Linked DNA regions of Bdellovibrio bacteriovorus. The protein of the gene in region 2 interacts with the protein of the main gene of each other region in a pairwise test. Links are inferred from orthologs where the notes say so. Each region holds a gene or a part of one and is shown on either strand. Other genes may lie near its edges. The genes, in order: AZI85_RS16950 and priA.

Region 1 (10,032 bases), on a different replicon or contig from region 2:
AAGTAAAATTCTTGATGAGCAGGGAAAAGTGACGGGCTATCTTGGCATTCTTGAAGACGTGACCCAGCTTCGCGAAAAAGAAAAGTTGCTAAAAGAACAAGAGCAAAAAATCCTGGCGTCGTCTCGTTTAGCTTCCTTAGGTGAAATGGCCGCGGGAATCGCACACGAAATCAATAATCCATTGGCTATTATCAATGGTCACGTCAGTGTTCTTCGTCGGGTGCTAAGTCAAAAAGGTGTGCAGGATGGGGATGTCACTAAGAAGTTAGACGCCATTGAATCTGTAATTCAACGTATCGCTAAAATTATTCGCGGCATGCGCAGCTATGCTCATGAGACGGATTTGACCAGTGAAGAAGTGATCGCCGTGGACACGTTGGTGGATGAAACTTTGGCTTTCTGTCACGAAAAGTTTAAATCCGAGGGCGTAGAGTTAGCAGCGCAAATTCAACCGGATTTAAAGCTCCGTGGACGCCCTTATCAGATCTCTCAAGTGCTTTTAAATCTGCTGAACAATGCGATGGATGCAGTGGCCGTAAGCCCCGTAAAAAAAGTGTCCTTAGATGCTTCTTTGCGTAACGGCGGGATTGAAATCAGCGTCTCTGACACCGGCCCGGGAGTCCCTTACCACTTACGCTCCAAAATCATGGAGCCTTTCTTTACAACGAAAGAAGTCGGCAAGGGTGTGGGTTTAGGATTGAGTATCTCGCAAGGAATCGTGCAAGCTCACGGCGGAAAATTTTATCTTGATGATAATTCAACGAAGACGCGATTTGTGATTTGGCTTCCTCAAGAAAAGGCCTAAAGATTCAGAACTGCCCCCTTTTCCTGTGCGAACATAAATAAACCTTCATGGCGTGACCTTTGCCAAACTGAACTTTCATGAAGTTCAAATGCCCATACTGCCATACTCAAAGAAACCCCCAGTCTGCGACTCGGACAATTCGTAAGCTTGGCTCATACTATCGCAAGTCCGATGGTCAGCATCTGACTAGATTCTGGTGCTTCCCATGCAAAAAAAGCTTTTCCGCCGCGACCTTAAGTCCCTTGAAAGGTCAGAAGAAAAGACACCTTAATAAAGCGGTCTGTGACCTGTTAACTGGAGGAGTGAGCCAACGAGAAGCGGCACGGATACTAAAGATCAATCCAAAAACCGTGGTCCGAAAATTTCGATTTGCCATAACTACAGCAAAGGAAGAACTCAAAGAATGGAATCAAAAGTTTCAGTCCTGTACTGAGGTTGAATTCGATGACTTAGAAACTTTTGAGCACACGAAGTGCAAGCCACTTTCAGTAACTTTGATGGTTGAATATCAGACAAGGAGAATCTTAGGATTTGAAGTTGCACAAATGCCAGCCAAAGGAAGAATAGCTGCTTTTGCGAGGAAGAAGTACGGGCCTCGGGCAGACCATCGATCTAAAGCTCGTAGAAAGTTATTTTCAGAGATGAGATCCTTTGTTTCGCCCACAGCGCTTATACGATCAGACTCAAATCCTTATTACCCAAAAGATGTAAAAAGGTATTTCCCGGCAGCCCGACATGAAACCATCTTAGGTGGAAGAGGAGCTATTGTTGGTCAGGGGGAATTAAAGAAACTGAAGTGGGATCCGATTTTTAGTTTGAATCACACTTGTGCGATGTTAAGAGCCCATATCAATAGGCTCTTTAGAAAAACCTGGTGTACAACGAAGAGGGCTGATCAATTAGCAGGACATATTGCTCTCTATGCTCTGCTTCACAATCGCCGCCTCGCCACAGGTTAAGGGGGCAGTTCTTAAAGATTCCAGGCCCATCCTGCTTTTAGTAAAATCTGATTGGCTTTCACCGTGCTGGAAGCAGGGAACATATTGTATTCAAGACTGACCGGAATATAGGTTTTGCGATCCATTTGAATGTCCGTTCCGAATGCCGCTGTGATAACCGAGTTTGTAGAAATCTGGGACTCGTTTAGTGCGGTACTCGATTTTGAAACTGCTAACAAGTAACCCATGCCAGCGCCAATCCAAGGACGGTACTTCCCGATGTAAGGATACCACTTCGCCAAACCATACACTGACAGGTAGTTGATTTTGGCATCACAGCTTGAAGAACCCGAACAAGCGGCTGAAGAGGCCGTGCCAGACACATTAAACTGTTCAATAGCGGCATATCCACGACCCACTAAAGAAGGACTAAAAACATAATCATAGAATCCACCGACACCGAAACCAGAACCGCTCATCTTAACGGCCGCTTTTTGCGTGATACCAAAGCCGTCTTTATAGCTGACGTCTGCATCCATGGAATTCATCAAATATCCGCCCAAGATGCCATAGGAATCTTTTAAGACGCGAGAAACGTTAGTGGTAGGACGAGGTGTGCTCTCTTCGCCTTCTTCCGTCGGGGTGACATCCGCACTCATTTTTGAGGCAGCCTTTGCCTGCAGAGTGTATCCGCTAGCGGCGCGGCCTTTTAAGATTTCACCCAGGGCCTTTTTGCCTTTAACTTGTTTGACACGAATGATGGCCGTGCGTTTTGTCGTGCCTGGATTGACTAGAAAGAACTCATCACCTTCCATAACGGATTCACCGTCGAGAGTGATCAAAACTTTTTGTCCTTTGACGGCAGAAACCGAAGCGGCGAACGCGGAAGAACATCCTAGTAAAAAAACAAGTACGGCAAAGAACTTTCTTCCTAACATCAGCGCTTCCTATTCAAGAGTCATCACGTTGTCTTCAAGCTCGCGGATAAAAGAATCTTTATAAAGGTTCCAGACGATGTCATTCGAGAATTCATAAATACAAGAATGCACAGACGTGTCTGATTTTTGAATGGCTTTGATTTCAACTTTAGAACCGCGATGCGTGCGCCAGATTTCCAAATCATTTTCCATCACGACCATTTCGTAATTGGAAGAAGGAAACTCTTCATGAAACCAAGTTTCAATGCGGCTTTCTTTTTTGCAGCTTTTAAGTTCAAAGTTGGAAGAGGTAGAGACTTTACCGGGAGCTTCAGATTCAAATTGCTTACGGCCTTCCGAACGGTAGATCGTACAACCACTTAAAGTAAGAACCATGAATGCAGTAAATAAAGCACACTTCATAGATCTATAATTATAGGGGAGACTGGACTAAATAAAAAGCCCCGATACGCGATCGAGGCTTTTGACTGGTAACCTTTGCGCCGCCAGACAAGCTTTCTCTGCGTTGCCGCGTCGGCGCTGTACGGTGTACAGCTTTCTCCTTGCGCCTTGATAAAGCTTATCTGTCAGCGCAAAGGAGTATTGCTTTTTTTTAAAATTAGAACGGAATTTCGTCGTTCGAATCAAAACTTGGTTCTGGTCCGAAATCTTGGAAATTGTAATCATCACCGCCACCAGAAGATGAAGAAGAACGGCCTGAACCGGCTTCCGCACCTGCAGAGCCCAAGAATTGAACTGTGCTGGCAACGATCTCAGTCGTGTAGCGTTTTTGACCTTGTTGGTCTTCCCACTGACGAGTTTGCAATTTACCTTCAACGTAAACTTGGCGACCTTTTGAAAGATGCTTACCGCAGATTTCTGCAAGTTTGCCCCATACCGTTACACGGTGCCACTCTGTACGCTCTTGTCTTTGACCGTCTTTCACCCATGATTCGCTTGTCGCGATATTCAAGCGAGCAACAGTGCTCCCACTTCCGATAGCTTTCACTTCTGGATCAGCACCTAAACGACCTACAAGAATAACTTTATTTACTCCAGACATTTTCCCTCCAATAACCACTTGGTTTTTTGTCAGATTAAGAGTGAAGTCAATAAGGACTTCGGCTCTCTATTATTTGCTGTGGAGTGTGAGCAATTCTTAGGCAGACCCCTTGCTCAGTTTAAATATAGCAGGGGTCACTTGAAGGGAACGGATCTCGACTAACGCGCGGCGCCGAAGCTCGGCGGCATCATAGGATTTGTCGCTGAAACCTTGAATTTATACTGGGCGCCCTCAGGTGTTGGCGTTTTGTAGCCATCAATGAATCCCAAGAACAAAGCCGCACGATCTTGAAAGCTGCGTTTCGCTCTTAAATCGATTTCAAAATTGTAGGCACCAATCTGCTGGCCGAAAGAACCGCCGCGGTTGACGATATTAAGACCGATATTGCCTTTAATCGTTCCATAAAGCTCATCACCGGGCTTACCAATAGTTCCCGTTTCGATCACGAAGCGACCGGCAGCAAGGCGACCTTTAAGCTCCACAGAAGTCAGCTTTAAATCCGGCAAAGTCAAAGGACCCATTGGCGTATTCACGTTCGATGGAGGAAGTTCAAATTTATTGATAGTCATATCAATTTCGACATCGGGTTGCTCTTGGAAAGATAAATCAGCAAGAGCTGTCGTCTCTAAATTCAACTGACCTTTTAAAAGAATCGGAAGGTTGGCAAGTTCACGCAAATCATGCAAAGACACTTTCTGCGCTTTCACTTCGATCTTCTGTCTTTCAATGCCATTGTCCGACTTAGCACCTTTGGCAACGACTAAATCCACGTCGCCTTTCAAAAGACCTTTTGCTGAAACATGGCCATAAGGCTTTTGCGCAATCAATCCAGAAATAGAAGGAGTGATCACAAGTTCCTGGGCGGAGAGAGCAGGGGTGCGCAAGGACTCAATATACACAGAATCCATTTGCACGCCCGGTTGCGGGAACACACTCATTTTCAAACGTTCAAAAGTCAAATAAACCGAGTTGTTAGTCAGACGCGACACTTGCGACGAAATAAAATCACTCAAGTCATCAAACGGAAACAACATGAAAAGAAAAACAAAAGCGGAAACCACCATAACAGCGATCTTGCCTTTGCTTTCACGAATCAGTTTAAGAAGCTGACGGAACTGTTCCATGATTACTCCTCGTTGGCCGGTGGTGCATTCCGATTGCGAGAGCCAGGGCGAGTCGGAGCTTCTGCTGGCGGCTCTGGTGGAGCAGGGACAGCTAAAGCAATCAATTTGTAAGTCACGTCGAAATAACGAGAATCTTCGGCATTGGCTGTCATCGCCATGTCTTTTAATTTCACGCTGGCGTTGATGCTTTGAAATTGGTGGCCCAAATCTAAAGCCTGACGGATGTTCAGTTTTGCAAGGCTGACTTGCAACATACCTTCAGTCAAGTTTTGCGGAACAATCTTAGAATCATTCGTCAAAACTTCCGTGCCCTTCATTTGCTCAGGCAAAAGGTTCGCTGCCGTTAGTTGATTCTGAATGTTATTGCGAATCATATCCATGCTGGGTGCCTGTGGGATTTGCGGAACATCGGCTGATTCGCGGCTGACTTTTAAAAGTTCGCGAATCGTCATGCGCTTGCTTTCGAATTCTTCAACATAAGTGCGTGATTCATTGAAAGCGCCATAGGGAATACTTAAAATCATAAAGGCAATCAAAGCGACCACGCCGACCACTGTCAGCTTCTGCATAACAGGTGTCATGTTTTCGTAACGGTCGCGCAATTGGTTGTAAGCCGCGCTATCTTGGATTCTTTCCCAAGTTTGACGGGCATCACTGATAAATCTGTCCTTTAAATCGTCTAAATTCATCTTGTCACCTTTTGGATTCCGCGATCGACATTAAAGCTGAATGAAAAAGCCGTACGTCCGTTCAGAGGTTTTAAAGTGGAACGTTGAGTTCGTACTTGGCCATCGGAAGTGATGTTTGTTAAAGACTGCTGAAGCAGGGACGCCTCTTGGGGGGTATTTACATAACCCTGCATTTGCACCAAAGCGTCCGTCACCGAAAGCTGTTGAACATCTAACGTCACAGCCGTTTTCGCCGGAGTCGCATCATTTACTTTTTTAATCACATCCAGGGCGGAATTCATATTGGCAACACTGGCCAATGTTTTTAAATCCGCGGCCCGTTTTTTATTGTCGCGAATGTATTTGCGAATACCGCTTTCAGAGGCGTTTCTGCCACGAAGTCCCGCGACAGTTTTAGCTTGATCTTTTAAAACTTCCTGAGTGCGATCTGCTAAACTGACAGAAAAGCTTTCGCGCAACGATGTGTAGACGAAAAGAACAAGAACGGCTGCCGCGACGACTTTCGCCGTGTGACCCCATTTTTCCCAGAACATTTTCATCTGGTGATTTTCTTTGGCGAACTCTCCACGAAGGAAGTTCACCGGAGGATTTCTTGGTTTCTTAAAGCCCTCGATGGCCAATCCCAAGGCGACGCCGGCTTTCGCGCCATTGTAAGCAGAACGTTCAAATAGAACATTTGGAATCAAATCTAAAGTAGAAGTGCGATTCACGGGAACTTCCAGAATCTGAGTCAGGAACGGTCCGATATTTTGAATTTGTGAAACACCACCTGTCAAACCGATCGAGTCGATTTGAGCGTTGAATTCACTTTTAAGTTCCAAAATAGAAAGTTGTAAGTCACGAGCCAACTCACGAACACTTTTTGCAATCGTGTCTGAAAAAGTCACTTGATCAAAAGTTGCGCCTTGTTTGTTCGTCAAGATAAAGGCTTTGGTTTGCAATTCTTTGATCGCTTCCAAGAAAGGGATTTCGTATTTTTTAGAAATCGCTTCGGCGATATTTTTACCACCCCAAAGAACGGAGCGCACCGCAATCAAAGAGTTTCCTTCAAAGGCACTGACGAGTGTACGGGAGTGACCGATATTTAAAATCAACTGCACGTGGCGAACAGGTCTGTTGTCTTCGTCATTCAAAGCGATATTCGGAGGCAGAAGAGCTGGTGGAGCTTCATTCCATTTTTCAAAGACATTCGCAAGGGCTGTTCCTTCGGCAGAAACAATCGCCGGGTCAATGCCGGCATCTTGACCACGTTGAATGCAGTTTTGCACGTGAACTTTCGGAGCCGCACAGGCAAGCACTTCCGCGCCACCACCCACGGTGCGAACGATCTTTGCATCGAACACGGCATTTTCAGAAGAGAAAGGAAGATCTTCTTCGAGTTCAAACGCCAAGCTTTTAGAAATTTTAATGCGGTCGTTGAACGGGAAGAATTTATTGCGAATCGCCACACGATCCTGACGAAGAGCTAAAATAAATTTCGTTTGATTCGCATCATAGGTCGCCGTGAAGTTTCTTAAAAACTCGATGACCTCAAGTTCTTGGTCTGCGCCTGGAGCGATATTCAAGGCATGTTCAATGAACTGAGTGACCTGAAAGCCTTTGGACGAGCTGGTCATCTCGACAATTTTGATACTGCTAGAGCCTATGTCTATGCCTACTGACTTCACCGTTGAATTCCTCCATGAATCCTTGACTTTAGTTTATGCGAGGTTCGGCTTGGTGTATAGCATTTTAAGTTAGCGGCACGCCTTCCGGGCTCGTCGGTGCCGAAGCTTCGCTTCGGTTCGCGCCGTCCGGGCGCCACCGAAGGCCGCTAACTTAAAATGCTATACACCAAGCCTAATCGATAAACTTAAGATCTCGTCTCCGTTTTTTTTCTGGGCGCCTGGCGGCGCCGTGGGGGCGGATTTTTCAGAGGGAAAATGGACGTTGGTCTAGGTGTTAGCGTTCTTGCCAGAAGACTATTCTTGGGGGGCCTTTTTGGACTTGGTTTGATTGGTTGTTGTTTCCACCTGTCGGAGTCTTTGGTTTGGTCGGGTCCTCAGGTGGTGGGTTTGGATCTTGTTTTTCTTTGTCTACGAAGGATTTGATTTTCGTAGCGGCGCGGTTCAGGTCCATCACTATCGCGGTGATTTCTCTTGTGGCTCCGGCGAATTCGCCTGTGCTTCTGATTTTGAAGTTCATGACGGTGTCGCAGGTCATGGGGATGTCTTCAGGATTTCCCATAATGCGGATGCCTTTTTGTTGTACGAAGCTCCAGAAGTCTTGGCTGCCGCCGTTTTGGTCGCACTTAAAGGGGCCGCCCTCTTCTTCGGTTTCTCTTCTTTTAATAATTTCAGCTACGACTTCGTCGGTCATTGCGGGGTCTAAAGATTTTAAAACTTCTTTTGTTGCTAGATTTGGATTGATGCCCTTCATTCCGTAGATGGTGATTCTGGGTTGAAGAAGATCAAAAAAAGTATCATTCATTCCTGGAACCATGTGCAGTTCGGCAATCGTGCGAAAGGCGCGGTTCGGGGGGTAGTAGTCGGTTTGGGACAGTTGATTGAGTTCGGCGTAGTTCGCTCTTTTGTCGCCGCCGTTCAGGGATTGAGATTTGGGGCTCATCCAGTCGGCGATGTTGTTGATCAACTCTTCAAAGCGGACGTTGCTGTATTCGCGGGCGAATTCTTCGTCTTCTTGTTTCTTTTGTTCAAAGATATTTAGAAGCTGCTTCTTCGTCATTTCTTGCAGGCTTTTTGACGGAGAGTTCAAGTCGTTCAAATCAATTTTTGAGCCTTCGTCTTCAATCGTGACGATGTAGCTGGAATCCATCGAGGACTCTTTAAAGATTTTTTTGAAATTATCTTTGTCGACCGCGCTTAACTCATCAGGGATGGGCATCGGCCAGGCGAAAGGGAACTTCCAGATTTGATCTAGCATGGGGCTATTGCCTAATTGGGCGCCAAATTTACTTTGCGCTTGCTGATAGATTTTGATGCGCAGAAGACTTAGCTGCATTCCGGATTTGGCAGCGTAATAGGCTTTCACTCGATTCAAGCTTTGTGAGTTCACTAAATATTCCACGTTGGAGTCATAAGAGACTTCCATCGCGAAATACATGATCAGCATAATACAAGCGACGGTCACCATCATGGCCACGCCCCTTTGATTACTGAGTGGGACCGCTAGGTTGCGGCCAAGAACTTTGATTTCCTTGCGCATTTGCTGCCTCCTCAGGATTGTTGGGGAAGTGGATCGGGACTATGGCTTGCATAGAGTATTTTTTAGATTTGCCTTTTTCTTTTTTCTCAACTGTTAAAGAAACTTCCACGGCTTGGGGGAATTTTCCTTTTGTTGCGCCGTCGCCTTGAGCATCGGTACGCCAGTCGGTGACCCAGTCTTGCTTGCCTTTACCCATGTAGCGAAGTTTGAATTCAGAGACGTTCTCTAGAAGAACGACTTCGTCGCCGCCTTTAGTGACATCTAGATCCACATACGGCGTGCTTCGTCTCCACAAACATTTTGATGATGCGGAATCATTGCGCAAGTTTTTGCAATCCTTCACGGAATAACCGACTTCAAGAAAATCGGCTTGAGCGGTATTGCGAGTCGTGCGCGCATTGTTCATCGTCACTAGATTTAAGCTTTCGCCGTTGCCTACAAAGTGAGTTGCGGGATCGCGGCGAGGGACTTCACGGCGGTTGTTGGGGTCTTGGTTTGGGTCGGGAAACACCGAAGGGGCCGTCCCCCCGTTGCCACCGCCATTAGCATTCGTGGAGTTTTTCTTTTTTAAGATCTGCTCCATCTCTTTTTCAAGATCGCGATAGTGATAAGCTAAATTGATATCTCTTTCCACCAAGCGCATGGCATCGCGCATGCGGGAAACATCGTCGATTTGATCTTGCAATTTCCCTTTAGCTTTGATGGCTTGAGTGATCGACTGCGCCGTTAAAACGGTGAGGGTCGCCAGAATCGCAACCGTGATCATCAACTCAATCATGGTGAAACCCTTATTGTTTCTCATGACTAGCCTCCCGCACCCGGGATGGAAGGAAGTGGCAGTTGTTTATCGTAATCGACGAAATATTGAGTGGCCGAAAATTCTAAAGGCTTCTTCGCACCTTTGTAGATCACCGTGACTTTGACTTCCTTGATGGATTTTCCTAAGTGCTCGGCCAAAGTTTTCATGATCGTCAATGTCAGCTCGTCTGCGCCGCCCGCTTGGGCTGTGAGCGTCGCTGAAAAATCCGGAACTTCAAATTCTTTCGAAGTCATGCGCCAAGAGTACTGAGGATATTCGGAACCAAAGTCGTCTTCTTTTTCTTCGGGGATGGAGTCTAAGGGTTTACCTTGATATTCCATTTCCACTTCAACCATTTTGCGTTCAAGCAAGGCCGAGACTTCGGTAGAAAGCTGGGTTTTACGAACACGCATGAAACTGCCGCTCCAAGAATTTGCTAGCAAAAGCAAACCTGAAGACAGGATGACCAGCGCCATCACCGTTTCAATAAGTG
Region 2 (10,335 bases):
TTGAATTCGCCTTTTTCTTTCATTGTGTCGATTTTGCGAAGACGATCGATAGAAGATTTGATCGTTTCGAAATTCGTCATCATACCACCCAACCAACGCTTAGTTACGTAGTACTGACCGCATTTTTGAGCCGCTTCTTGGATAGGCTCAATAGCTTGCTTTTTCGTTCCAACGAAGATCAAACGACCACCGTTAGCAGCAACTTCTTTTACGAAATCAGCAGCTTTGTTAGCGCGTACAACAGTCTTTTGAAGGTCAATGATATGAATGCCTCCGCGAGCTGTGTAAACATAAGGTTTCATTTTTGGGTTCCAACGCTGAGTTTGATGTCCGAAGTGGACGCCAGCGTCTAACATTTCTTTCATGGTCACTTGTGCCATGGTAGTACTTCCTTTCTGGTTAATCGTCCCCGCAGGTAGAGCCAGCTTTTTTTGATTCGCCGGAAGACCCCCTTTTTCAGTACTTGGGGGACCAGTTAGTGCCTACGAGTGCTTATTGTTTGGAGTTTGGGGATATCACAGGGTGACATGGCACGCAAGCAGTCTTTCGTGGACTCCCCCTTTGATACATCAGGATTACATTAGAAACCTCGCGTATTAAGAAATGTTTAGACGCGATGGATTGACTCCGATAAATAGTCTAGCCAATCCCAATATTTATGAACGTGAGCGTGAGGGAATGACAGTACAGGACGACCCAAGATTCCACTCTGAGGTGGAGAAAATCTTTAAAAATCAGGCCCAGGATATCTGCGTCCGCGTAGATCGCGGTTTTGCATATCTCATGTTATTTCAATGGGTTGGCTGCGTGCTCTTAGGGGCTTTTGTCACTCCGTCGACTTGGCTGGGACAGATGAGCGGCTCAAAGGAAAACGCCTTCATCGGCCTTATCTTTGGCGCTCTTTTCGCGGCTCCTCCTATCTATGCGGCTTGGATGTTTCCTGGAGAAAAGGTCACTCGTTGTCTGATCGCTCTTGGTCAGATGTTGTTTTCGACCCTTATCGTCTACCTTACCGGCGGAAGAATCGAATCGCATTTCCATATCTTCGTCTCGTTGGCGGCGTTGGCTTTTTATATGGATATTTCCGTCCTATGGGTGGGAGCTTCCATCGTTATCGTGGATCATCTTCTGCGCGGTTTTTATATTCCAATGTCTATATATGGAGTCTCTGCCGGGGTTGAGTGGCGGTGGATTGAGCACACGGCTTGGGTCATCTTCGAAAACTTCGTTTTAATTCTGGGAATTCAACGCCATCGAAAAGAACTGCGCGAAGTTGCAAATTCAAAAGTGCAAATGATGCACGCTCGGGAAGAGGCTTTGCGCCTGGCTTCGGTGAAATCCAGCTTCTTAAGCAATGTCAGCCATGAAATTCGCACACCTTTGAACAGTATCATGGGATTTTCAGATATTCTTCGCGACACGAAGCTCGATGAAGAACAACAAGAGTACGTGAACACTATCCATCGTTGTTCGGAGTCTCTGCTGCATCTTGTGAATGACATTTTAGATGTTTCAAAAATCGAAAATGGACTTTTACAGGTCGATAGTCATCCCTTTGATCTCAAAGAACTTCATAGCGATATTCAAAAAATGTTTTCAATCAAGTGTCAGGAAAAAGGTCTATCGCTAGAGTTACACATGGATGAAGACATCCCATCGAAAGCCAAAGGTGATTCGCATCGTTTGCGCCAAGTTTTGATGAACCTTGTCGGCAATGCTGTGAAGTTTACTGAAAAAGGCAAAGTGCGGATTGAAGTAAAGAAAGATTCTATTGCGAAGACTTATTCATGGCACATTATTGATACAGGTCGCGGCATTAAACGGGAAAATATCAAAAAGCTTTTCCGCAGTTTCTATCAAGAAGATCCCTCCATCGCCCGTCAGTATGGTGGTACCGGTTTAGGCCTTATGATCTCAAAGAACTTGGTAGAGATTATGGGCGGGCAGATTTCCGTCACCAGCAATTACGGTGAAGGAACGACCTTTTCATTTTCACTTCCCTTAGAAGAAATTTAATTTTTTAAGTAAGAGTGAAGAAGGGTGCTTTGCGCACCCTTTTTGTATTTTAAATTGTAGCTTCTGTCGTTGGTGCTTCTTCCGAAGCTTCGACTTTAAATCCTAAAGACGCGACGATCATCTCCGCTTGAAGCAAAGAACCGACAAGATTCTTTTGTTCATTCACTGTTGATGAAGCAATCCAAAGGTTTTCAAGCTCTGGAATTGTCATATTCGCGCTCAACTTGATATCGCCGTTGCCAGCGATGATCGGAGCGACGAAAATTCTTTCCAATTTCAAATTGTCCAAAGCTTCAGGGTAGGCGCGTTTGATTTGACGTTTGATTTTTTTCAAAGCCATACCAACGACTTCAGAATCTTCAGTCACTTCTTGCTCGATGAAAGTCATCCATTGTGAAGCTTGAAGTGGACCATTTTCTGTTTCTACCGAAGGCAGGAAACGACCTGCGCATGGGCCGATTTCATCTTGTGTGGTTCCATTCAAGATGTGCATCGCTGTAGATTCGGTCACCGGTTTTGCGTGACAGATGTCCAGGCATAAAGCCGTCCAGTAAGTATTCTTAGAAAGTTTTGAACGAGCGCGAATAGAGATGGCGTCATCTGGAAGAAGAATCGCCAAGTCTTTCACAGTGCCTGCAAAAATAAAGTTGTGAGCATGCAATGTTTTAGAACCATTGATCGTCACGTGAGTGACCTTTTCACCTTCTTGATGAAACTTCGTCACGTAAGAGCGTTGCATGAACTCGCCTTGAAATTTTTCAAACAAAGCTTGAGTCCACTCGTAAGGCTCCATCGCTAGATCCAAACGCTTGCTCGATGTGAAGTAAGCAAGCTCTTCGTAGAATGCCGGAGGGGTATCTCCGAAACCTAAGAAAGTTTTAAAGCCGCCAGATTCGTACGTGATCGGAGCTTCCTCAGAAACTGTGTCGACAACTTTTGTATTCAAAAGATTTTCTAAAAAGCGCAAAGCTTTTTCGGACAACACTGAATCAGGAACAAAACGCAGGCCATTGTTCATCGGGCCTGTAGGGAAGTTGACTTTCTTGTTCACGCCAAACGGAACATCCGCACCTTCAATAAGCGCGATGTTTTTTGTTTCACGGCTAAGAGCCGCTGCGATGCTGAGACCAGTTAAACCGCTACCAATAATTGCATAGTCGTAGATATGAGCCATGCAAATACCTTCCCTTAAAACGTAGCCGCTTTGCAAGCATCAAAGCGTGGGAAACTTAGCTAACGCATTTAATCAAAAGACGGAGAAGTGCTCTGACTGCGGGTTTCATGCGCGGTTGCTTATCGAGTAAGCAAGCAATGTGAGGAGAGAACTTATAGTAAATGGCAATAAATTTACGTCCCCATGCTGACTGACGAAGAGTGAAGTCACGGAAAGCTCGCAAACTCATCACCTCAGGTGCCTGAGAATTTTCAAAGGCCGCCGTGGCGATGAAACAGCGAGGACGTTCTTTATCGGACATCTTCAAGAACTGTTTCACGATATGCGGATTGCGTGCGGTTTTTTGGAAGGACTCTGCCTTACGAATGATGTCTGGGTAGATCGGCGTGAATTGAATAAACATCGCCAGTTGTTTTGCGGCATTCGTCATACGGTCCGCGTATTTTTCGTGGGTATCGTAAATACGCATTAAGTCCCAGTACACAGAGGCCACTACGGTCAGTTCTGTCGTACGAGCACTGTCTTTGAAAGCTTCGGGCTTAAGACGTTCGCCTTTTTTGATATCGAAAACGATGTCGAGAATTTTTAAATACTTTTCGTACGACATCGCCGCTTCAGAATAAAGCTTTTGAGTCATGCACAGGCGCGCTTTCTTAATCAGCATCACGCGACTTTTCCAAAGCTGAAGACGATGTTGTTCTTTGGCGCGTTCTTGCGCCATAAGAATACCGCCGCTGCTTGAGGCGACTGTGCGGCGTAAATCGGAAATACATCCTGCGCAGACTTGTGGAGGTAAATTAGCTTCACCAATAGATTGCAACTTCGTGATGAGGTCAGCATCTACCGGATGAAGTTCAGTAACTTGTATTCCACAGCGGGGACATTGGATCATGAATCAAGGTTTCCTTAACTTCCCATTTTAGGAAAGTAAGGGAATTAAAGCAAACTCATTGGGTCGATATCGATCAAAATTTTTATGCCGGAGGGAATCCACTCTTGGTCGCCCAAAAGTTGTCTTGAAAAGGGATTGGCCGCTGCGACCTGAGTCGTTTTTATGAGCAGATGAAATCGGAATTGTCCTCTTAATTTCGAAAGCGGCGCCTCGGCAGGCCCTAAAATCTCAATGGAGTTGTACTGCGGAAACTGAGCTTTCAAAGCATGCGCTCGTCTCGCTAAAAGTCCGGCTGTGTCTTCCACTTTTCCTAAATGCGTGCCTTGAATTCTAAAACTCACCAAACGTCCAACAGGTGGATAGCTAAGCTGCCCGCGAATATCGAGCTCATGTTTGGCGAAGCCTTCGAAGTCGTGATTTCGGGCGAAAGTGATGCTGTCATGTTCCGCATTGAATGTTTGAATAATCACCATTCCCGGAGCTTCACCTTCTTGAACGTGGCGACCCGCGCGACCACTCATCTGCGTGATCAACTGAAAGCTTCGTTCGGTCGCACGAAAATCGGGAAGATTAAATCCCACATCAGCCAGGACAAGTCCCACCAACTTCAATTTTGGAAAGTCTAAGCCTTTTGCGATCATTTGAGTTCCGACTAAAATGTCGATCTCTCCTGTTTCCATTTTTTGAACTAGGTCTTCAAGATCGGCGCGGCTTTGAATCTCATCGCGATCGGCACGGGCAATGGTTTTACCAGGGAATAGACGAGTCAGATCTGTTTCAACAAGTTCGGTGCCAAGGCCGATGGCTTCTAGTTGTCCTTCTTTGCAGTCAGGACATTTCGTTTTAAAATTTTCGTGATAGTCGCAATAGTGACAGATCAAATGAGAATGCGCATGCAAGGTCAGTGAAATATCACAATTAGGACATTCTCGAGTGTGACCACAGGCTGGGCACACCACCATTTGCGCGATTCCACGACGATTTAAGAAAAGAGCTGCTTGATCACCACGATCTAAAACTTCGTGCATGCGCTCATAAAGTTTTGGACTTAACCAAAACGGAAGGTGCGAATACTTTTCGATGATTTTTTTCTGTTCATCGCTGTCATCTTTTTGCTTACGAAGATCAATGACTTCAATTTCAGGTAAAGCGCGATTAGCGACACGATGACGAAGAGTGTGCAGATGGTATTTCCCGTCCACTGCGTTCTTCCAAGTTTCAAGGCTTGGCGTTGCAGAACCTAGAACGACGGGGCAATTCATCATTTTACCCATCATCACGGCGGCATCACGTCCGTTGTACTTTAATTTTTCATCTTGTTTAAAGCTGGGCTCGTGCTCTTCATCGACAATAATAAGTCCCAAGTCTTCAATCGGACAGAACAAGGCCGATCGAGCGCCGATCAGAATAGATTTTCTGCCCTCGACAATATCCCACCACTGATTTGTGCGTTCGCGATCCGTCAGTTGAGAATGAAGAGCTGCAATCTTATCACCAAAGCGTCGAGCAAAACGTTGAATCAATTGTGGCGTCAAAGAAATCTCGGGCACCAGCACAAGGCCGCGCTTTCCTTCACTAAGAACTTTTTCCAGCAAGCGCAAATAGACTTCGGTTTTTCCCGAGCCCGTCACGCCAAACAGAAGATGCGTTGAAAAATTATGATGTTGCGAAATACTTTCGAAGCAAGCGCTTTGCTCTTCCGTTAAGTTTAAATTGGTATCACTTTCCAACTTTGGAATAACGGGTGGGCGCTTTGACTGACGTTGTTTATCTGTCTTTTTCAGAGGAGGAAAAGCGGACTGCACAACTTGTCCAATGGGATGGATATAGTACTGCGCCAGCCACTCTAACCACTTCATAAAGGGTTCTGGAAGGGGAGAGTACTCTTCGTCAATCGAATCTATGCTTTTGATTTCAAAGTCAGGAACTTTATCCGTTGGACCTAGAACAAGGCCTTTAACTTTTCGACGGCCGAGGGGAACATTCACAAGCTGGCCGCGTTTTAAAGGATGTGCAAAGCTGTACGTCAAAGCCTCTGGGAGAGGAGCGTCGACGGCCACTCTCCACAGTTGAGCATCACTCATCTAAACCTCGTGTAGAACTCCGTAACGACATCTTTGGCGGGAAGGCCGTTAATGCCATCCCACTTCAGGTTTGTATCTAGTGAAGAAGGCTGAAACAAGCTGACGGCCGTTTGTGGACGAGCCGAAGCACTGATCAAACGAATGGTGACAGTGTTGTTTCCCCAGCGAATGGTGCGCGCACGAGGATAAGAAAGATTCTTGGCAAATTGATTGTAGTTATCTGCACTCATTTCAACCTGGCTAGGCAGGCGGAGCTTGCGAACCACGAACTGATCTTGCTCAATCCACAATCCAGGATAGTTGATTTCTTTTTCAACCGGAGTCGGGATTCCCAAGGCGTAATTTACCACGCCCCCTGTGCGAGAATAACGAACCCAAGTTTCAGGTTCGTACTTGATTTCAGCGCCCGTGCGAGCCAAGGGCTTTTTATTGTAAGCCGTTGTCGGAATAATTTTGAAATGCGCTAAGGTGTTGGCGAAAATCTCTGCGTTGCGGAAGTTCAGATACTTTTCAAGGAAATCATCGGGAGACTTTTCACTCTTGCGATTGTTGCCGACCATGCTCCACTTTTGCCCGCCGTTATAAAGAAACTGCAAGCGAAAGCTGTTCTGCAAATCTTTTCCACCGGTCACCGTCAGGCGCATAGTGCGATCGCTGTCGATCAACCAAGTTTCTTTTACAGATAAAGTGTCGTCACCGTTTGAAAACTGAACTTCCTGTTCGATGGCGTAAATACCCGATCCCGCGTTTTCCACAGTTTTTTGCAGAATAGTGCGAGTGGGTGGAATGTAAGCCCAAGCTTGAGCTGAAACTAAAACGGACAACAAAAGGATGAACTTTTTCATGTCTTGATCCTAATTCAATTTTTGCGCGAGTTGCAAAATATAGTGCTTCATCTCAGGCCCAAGCTCCGGGTTTTGCAAGGCCAGCTCAATATTTGCCTGAAGATAGCCCAACTTATCGCCTGCGTCGTAGCGTTCAGCCGTAAACGTCATGGCGTTAAGCCCTTTGTCATTGCAAAGCACCTTCATGCTGTCTGTCAGCTGAATTTCGCCATTTAAAGAAGGCTTCGCATTGTGAAGAATATCCATAATGTGATTATCAAAGACATAACGACCCGGCAAAGCCCAGCGGCTTTTCGTTTCGGTGGGTTTTGGCTTTTCCATCAGAGAAGTCACCTGGAAATAACCTTTGTTCGTGTCTTCAACTTCGGCAATACCGTATTTTGAAACATCTTTGTCTGAAACTTTCATCACAGAAATTGTGGATGTCCCAGTTTCTTCAAAAGACTTTACAAGTTGAGAAGTCACGTTCGGCTGTCCGTGAAACCCCATAGTAATTTCATCGCCTAGTAGTACGGCGAAAGGCTCTTTCCCGATAATCGGTAAGCCGCAATGAACGGCGTGACCTAAACCCAGCGCGTGTTTTTGGCGGATGCTGATGATGTTGGCTTTGTCGCGGATTTTTATCACGCGTTCAAGAAGCTTTTCTTTTCCGTCTTTGTGAAGCTTGTCTTCAAGCTCATAAGATGTATCGAAGAAATCTTCGATCGCATATTTATAGCGACCCGCAATCAAAACGATGTCTTCAATGCCTGCCTGCACAGCTTCTTCGACGACATACAGAATGATGGGAGCGTCTACGATGGTAAGCATCTCTTTAGGAACTGTTTTCGTCGCGGGAAGAAAACGTGTTCCAAGTCCGGCAGCTGGTATGATGGCTTTTTTAATTTTAGACATGCTTAATTGATCTCAAACGTTTCAATTTAAGACAAGTCTTAACGGGGCCCGGCTTCATTAAAACAATGTCCGTTCCAGAGTGAGAATCCTTGTTAATTTTAGTAAATCTGCCGAAAAGTTGTGTGATAGCCTTGTGTTTGGGGGAGTAATCCATGAAAGTACGTTTGAATAAAACGGCGTGGCGTGCAGCAGGTGGCATTCTTGCCTCATTTGTGCTCGTAGTGTCGTTTCAAAACTGCGGTAAAGCGGGCTTTGATGCAGAACTAGATAGTACTCTGGATTCTGGAATGTCAGATGCGGCTCTTGCTGCAAAATATGGTGAATCCACAGCGGCGAAGGTTCAGGCGATTCCTTTTGCCTTTGAATCGACGATCGACACAATCACATACAATTCCTGTGCGGATACGAGTTTACGCAATAACACGGCTTTTTCTTCCCTCAAAGTCGGTGCGTTTACTTCCGGTGGTATCAAAATTAAGGATGAGTTTTTTAATTACGCAGATCAAAACTTTAAACCCGTTTATCCAGAACCTACTTTGACTGAAAATCAGTACAAAGAATATTTGGCGGATTCTCCAGCAAACAACGGTGCTGTGGCGAATATGGCGATCCGTGTGAAAAACAGTCTGACGGATGTTTACACAGCAACAAACAACGTTGTTTTGTGGACTGACATCGTTCCTTTAGTAGGAAATTTGACAGACAGCTTGGTGATGGATGCTTACGGCACTAAAGGAGTGACGGCGAACTATTTCCCATTCTCTCCAGAAGCGCGTGTTATGGAAGCGGCTTTGAACTTCAACACGAGCGAAGAATTGGCGGAAGAGTACCGCAATATTTTCATGTCTTCAGGTGTGCTCGCTTTAACTTACATGGCAGACAACGCCGAAATTTATAAAGTGCGTGCAGCGACAGATGCTTATCCAGTGAAATCTGCTTACGGTAAGGGTTATTCATTGGCATTCGTGCCGGGCTCTTCGGCTGCGGGTGTTCACTCGGGAAATCCAAATCGCGTCCTAGCTTCTGTTTTGGAAACAGATCTTTCTGGTTCGGGTGTTGGTGCGAAGAACTGGAATTGCAGCCGCGCCTATCGCGTGGTTCGTAAAGAAGACCGTGCTTCGTATTGCCCAGAGCATTCATTTAACGATCTTTCCGTAAAGGCAATTAGGGATGAACTAGCAGTCATGCGCCGTCATCTTCGCGCGGACCAATGGGATGTGAACGTCTCTTACCGTTGTGTAGTTCCTAAGGGAGCCACGTCTTGCTACAAAGAAGAAAACATGGCGGCTAAAGGCTTTGCGGAAGTTGAGTACGATACGACAAAAGAGTGCTTCAGAACCAACGGCACTTACAGTGGTGCTATTCCCAGCAGTAAGTGCATGCACTACGTAACTGTGTGTACGCGTGACTAGTTACTAGCAACGCGCGCTTCTAACAGCTGCTCCATTTGGGGTGGAAAAGGTTTAATGTATTTCACAGGGTCGACCATTCGGCCCTTTTTCTTTACTGCGAAGTGCAAGTGAGCACGCGTGCAGTACCCAGTGCAACCGACCTCTCCGATTCTTTCGCCAGCCTTTACCGACAAGCCACGACGAATGCGCTTATCAATGCGATGAAGATGATTGTAAGCCGTCTCCATGCCGTTTGAGTGCAAAAGAATTATATAATTTCCAGCGGCGCGATTGTGACCGTAGCGAACCACGATACCTTTGCGTGGCGCAAAGATCGGTTCACCCACCGGAAGTTCAAAATCAATCCCCAAGTGAGGTTGAAGACGTTTCGTAATCGGGTGAAGGCGATTGGGTTTAAAGCGACTTGCAACTTTGATGTACTCAACAGGGGCATAAAAAGGGCGATCTTCCAAAAGATCTTGGGCATTGAAGAAAACCCCGCCGTCTTTATAACGAACAAACTTTTTTTGAACTGGGGCGCCATCAATCTCTAGCGAAGTCTGCAGAACTTCTCCATATTTTACAAACTGACCGGCTTCAAATTTCTTTTCAACTGTAAACCAAAAACGCGCACCGCGGGCCACGTCGCGTGAGTTTTCCATATCAAAAACATAAGCGTCCATAAAGCGGGTCGCCACCCAGTTGGAATTGATTTTCGCTAAGATACTTCCCAGCAAAGAACCGTACACGCGGCCGTCAATGCGAATCAAAGAAGTTTTATACTCTGGATTGTAGGGAAGAGCCGTCACTTTCTTGCCTGATTTTAGAATACGAAAGGCATCTGAAGTTTGCGAGTCGAACATGCGCAACTCAGTTTCGCCCGCCGTACGGCGCACTAAGTATTTCGTATCTAAGGTTAGGAAAAGGTGGCGCAGTCCTTTGTGTGAAGCAAGAACTTGCTCGCGCTCTTTTTCAGAAAATCCGTTTTGACGAAGAATTGAAAGTAAGTTGTCGCCAAGACGAACAGGTTTTGCAGTAA

Evidence for each region.
Region 1: the proteins of priA (region 2) and AZI85_RS16950 interact in binary tests that used the Escherichia coli proteins (3 or more experiments, as listed by UniProt). The link is inferred for Bdellovibrio bacteriovorus from one-to-one orthologs.

Annotation. Positions count from the first base shown.
Region 1 is NZ_LUKF01000020.1:105,131-115,162, forward strand. What follows is about bases 2,002-4,698. They hold AZI85_RS16950 (single-stranded DNA-binding protein), read right to left. Parts: upstream 3,724-4,698; coding sequence 3,280-3,723; downstream 2,002-3,279. Other genes in these bases: AZI85_RS16940 (OmpW family outer membrane protein), read right to left, coding at 2,002-2,681; AZI85_RS16945 (hypothetical protein), read right to left, coding at 2,691-3,083; gspN (type II secretion system protein GspN), read right to left, coding at 3,882-4,698. Outside these bases: AZI85_RS16930 (ATP-binding protein), read left to right, coding at 1-805; AZI85_RS16935 (transposase), read left to right, coding at 1,108-1,764; more of AZI85_RS16940, read right to left, coding at 1,776-2,001; more of gspN, read right to left, coding at 4,699-4,847; AZI85_RS16960 (hypothetical protein), read right to left, coding at 4,850-5,536; pilus assembly protein PilM, read right to left, coding at 5,533-7,203; AZI85_RS16970 (general secretion pathway protein GspK), read right to left, coding at 7,478-8,740; AZI85_RS16975 (type II secretion system protein GspJ), read right to left, coding at 8,688-9,542; AZI85_RS16980 (prepilin-type N-terminal cleavage/methylation domain-containing protein), read right to left, coding at 9,545-10,032. UniProt on the Escherichia coli protein: Plays an important role in DNA replication, recombination and repair. Binds to ssDNA and to an array of partner proteins to recruit them to their sites of action during DNA metabolism. Acts as a sliding platform that migrates on DNA via reptation.
Region 2 is NZ_LUKF01000001.1:426,636-436,970, reverse strand. Bases 3,647-6,646 are described here. They hold priA (replication restart helicase PriA), read right to left. Parts: upstream 6,167-6,646; coding sequence 4,127-6,166; downstream 3,647-4,126. Other genes in these bases: AZI85_RS02130 (hypothetical protein), read right to left, coding at 6,163-6,646; AZI85_RS02140 (CFI-box-CTERM domain-containing protein), read right to left, coding at 3,647-4,082. Also shown: rpsB (30S ribosomal protein S2), read right to left, coding at 1-380; AZI85_RS02150 (sensor histidine kinase), read left to right, coding at 604-2,016; AZI85_RS02145 (NAD(P)-binding protein), read right to left, coding at 2,066-3,190; more of AZI85_RS02140, read right to left, coding at 3,246-3,646; more of AZI85_RS02130, read right to left, coding at 6,647-7,011; UTP--glucose-1-phosphate uridylyltransferase GalU, read right to left, coding at 7,021-7,905; AZI85_RS02120 (hypothetical protein), read left to right, coding at 8,058-9,317; AZI85_RS02115 (M23 family metallopeptidase), read right to left, coding at 9,314-10,335.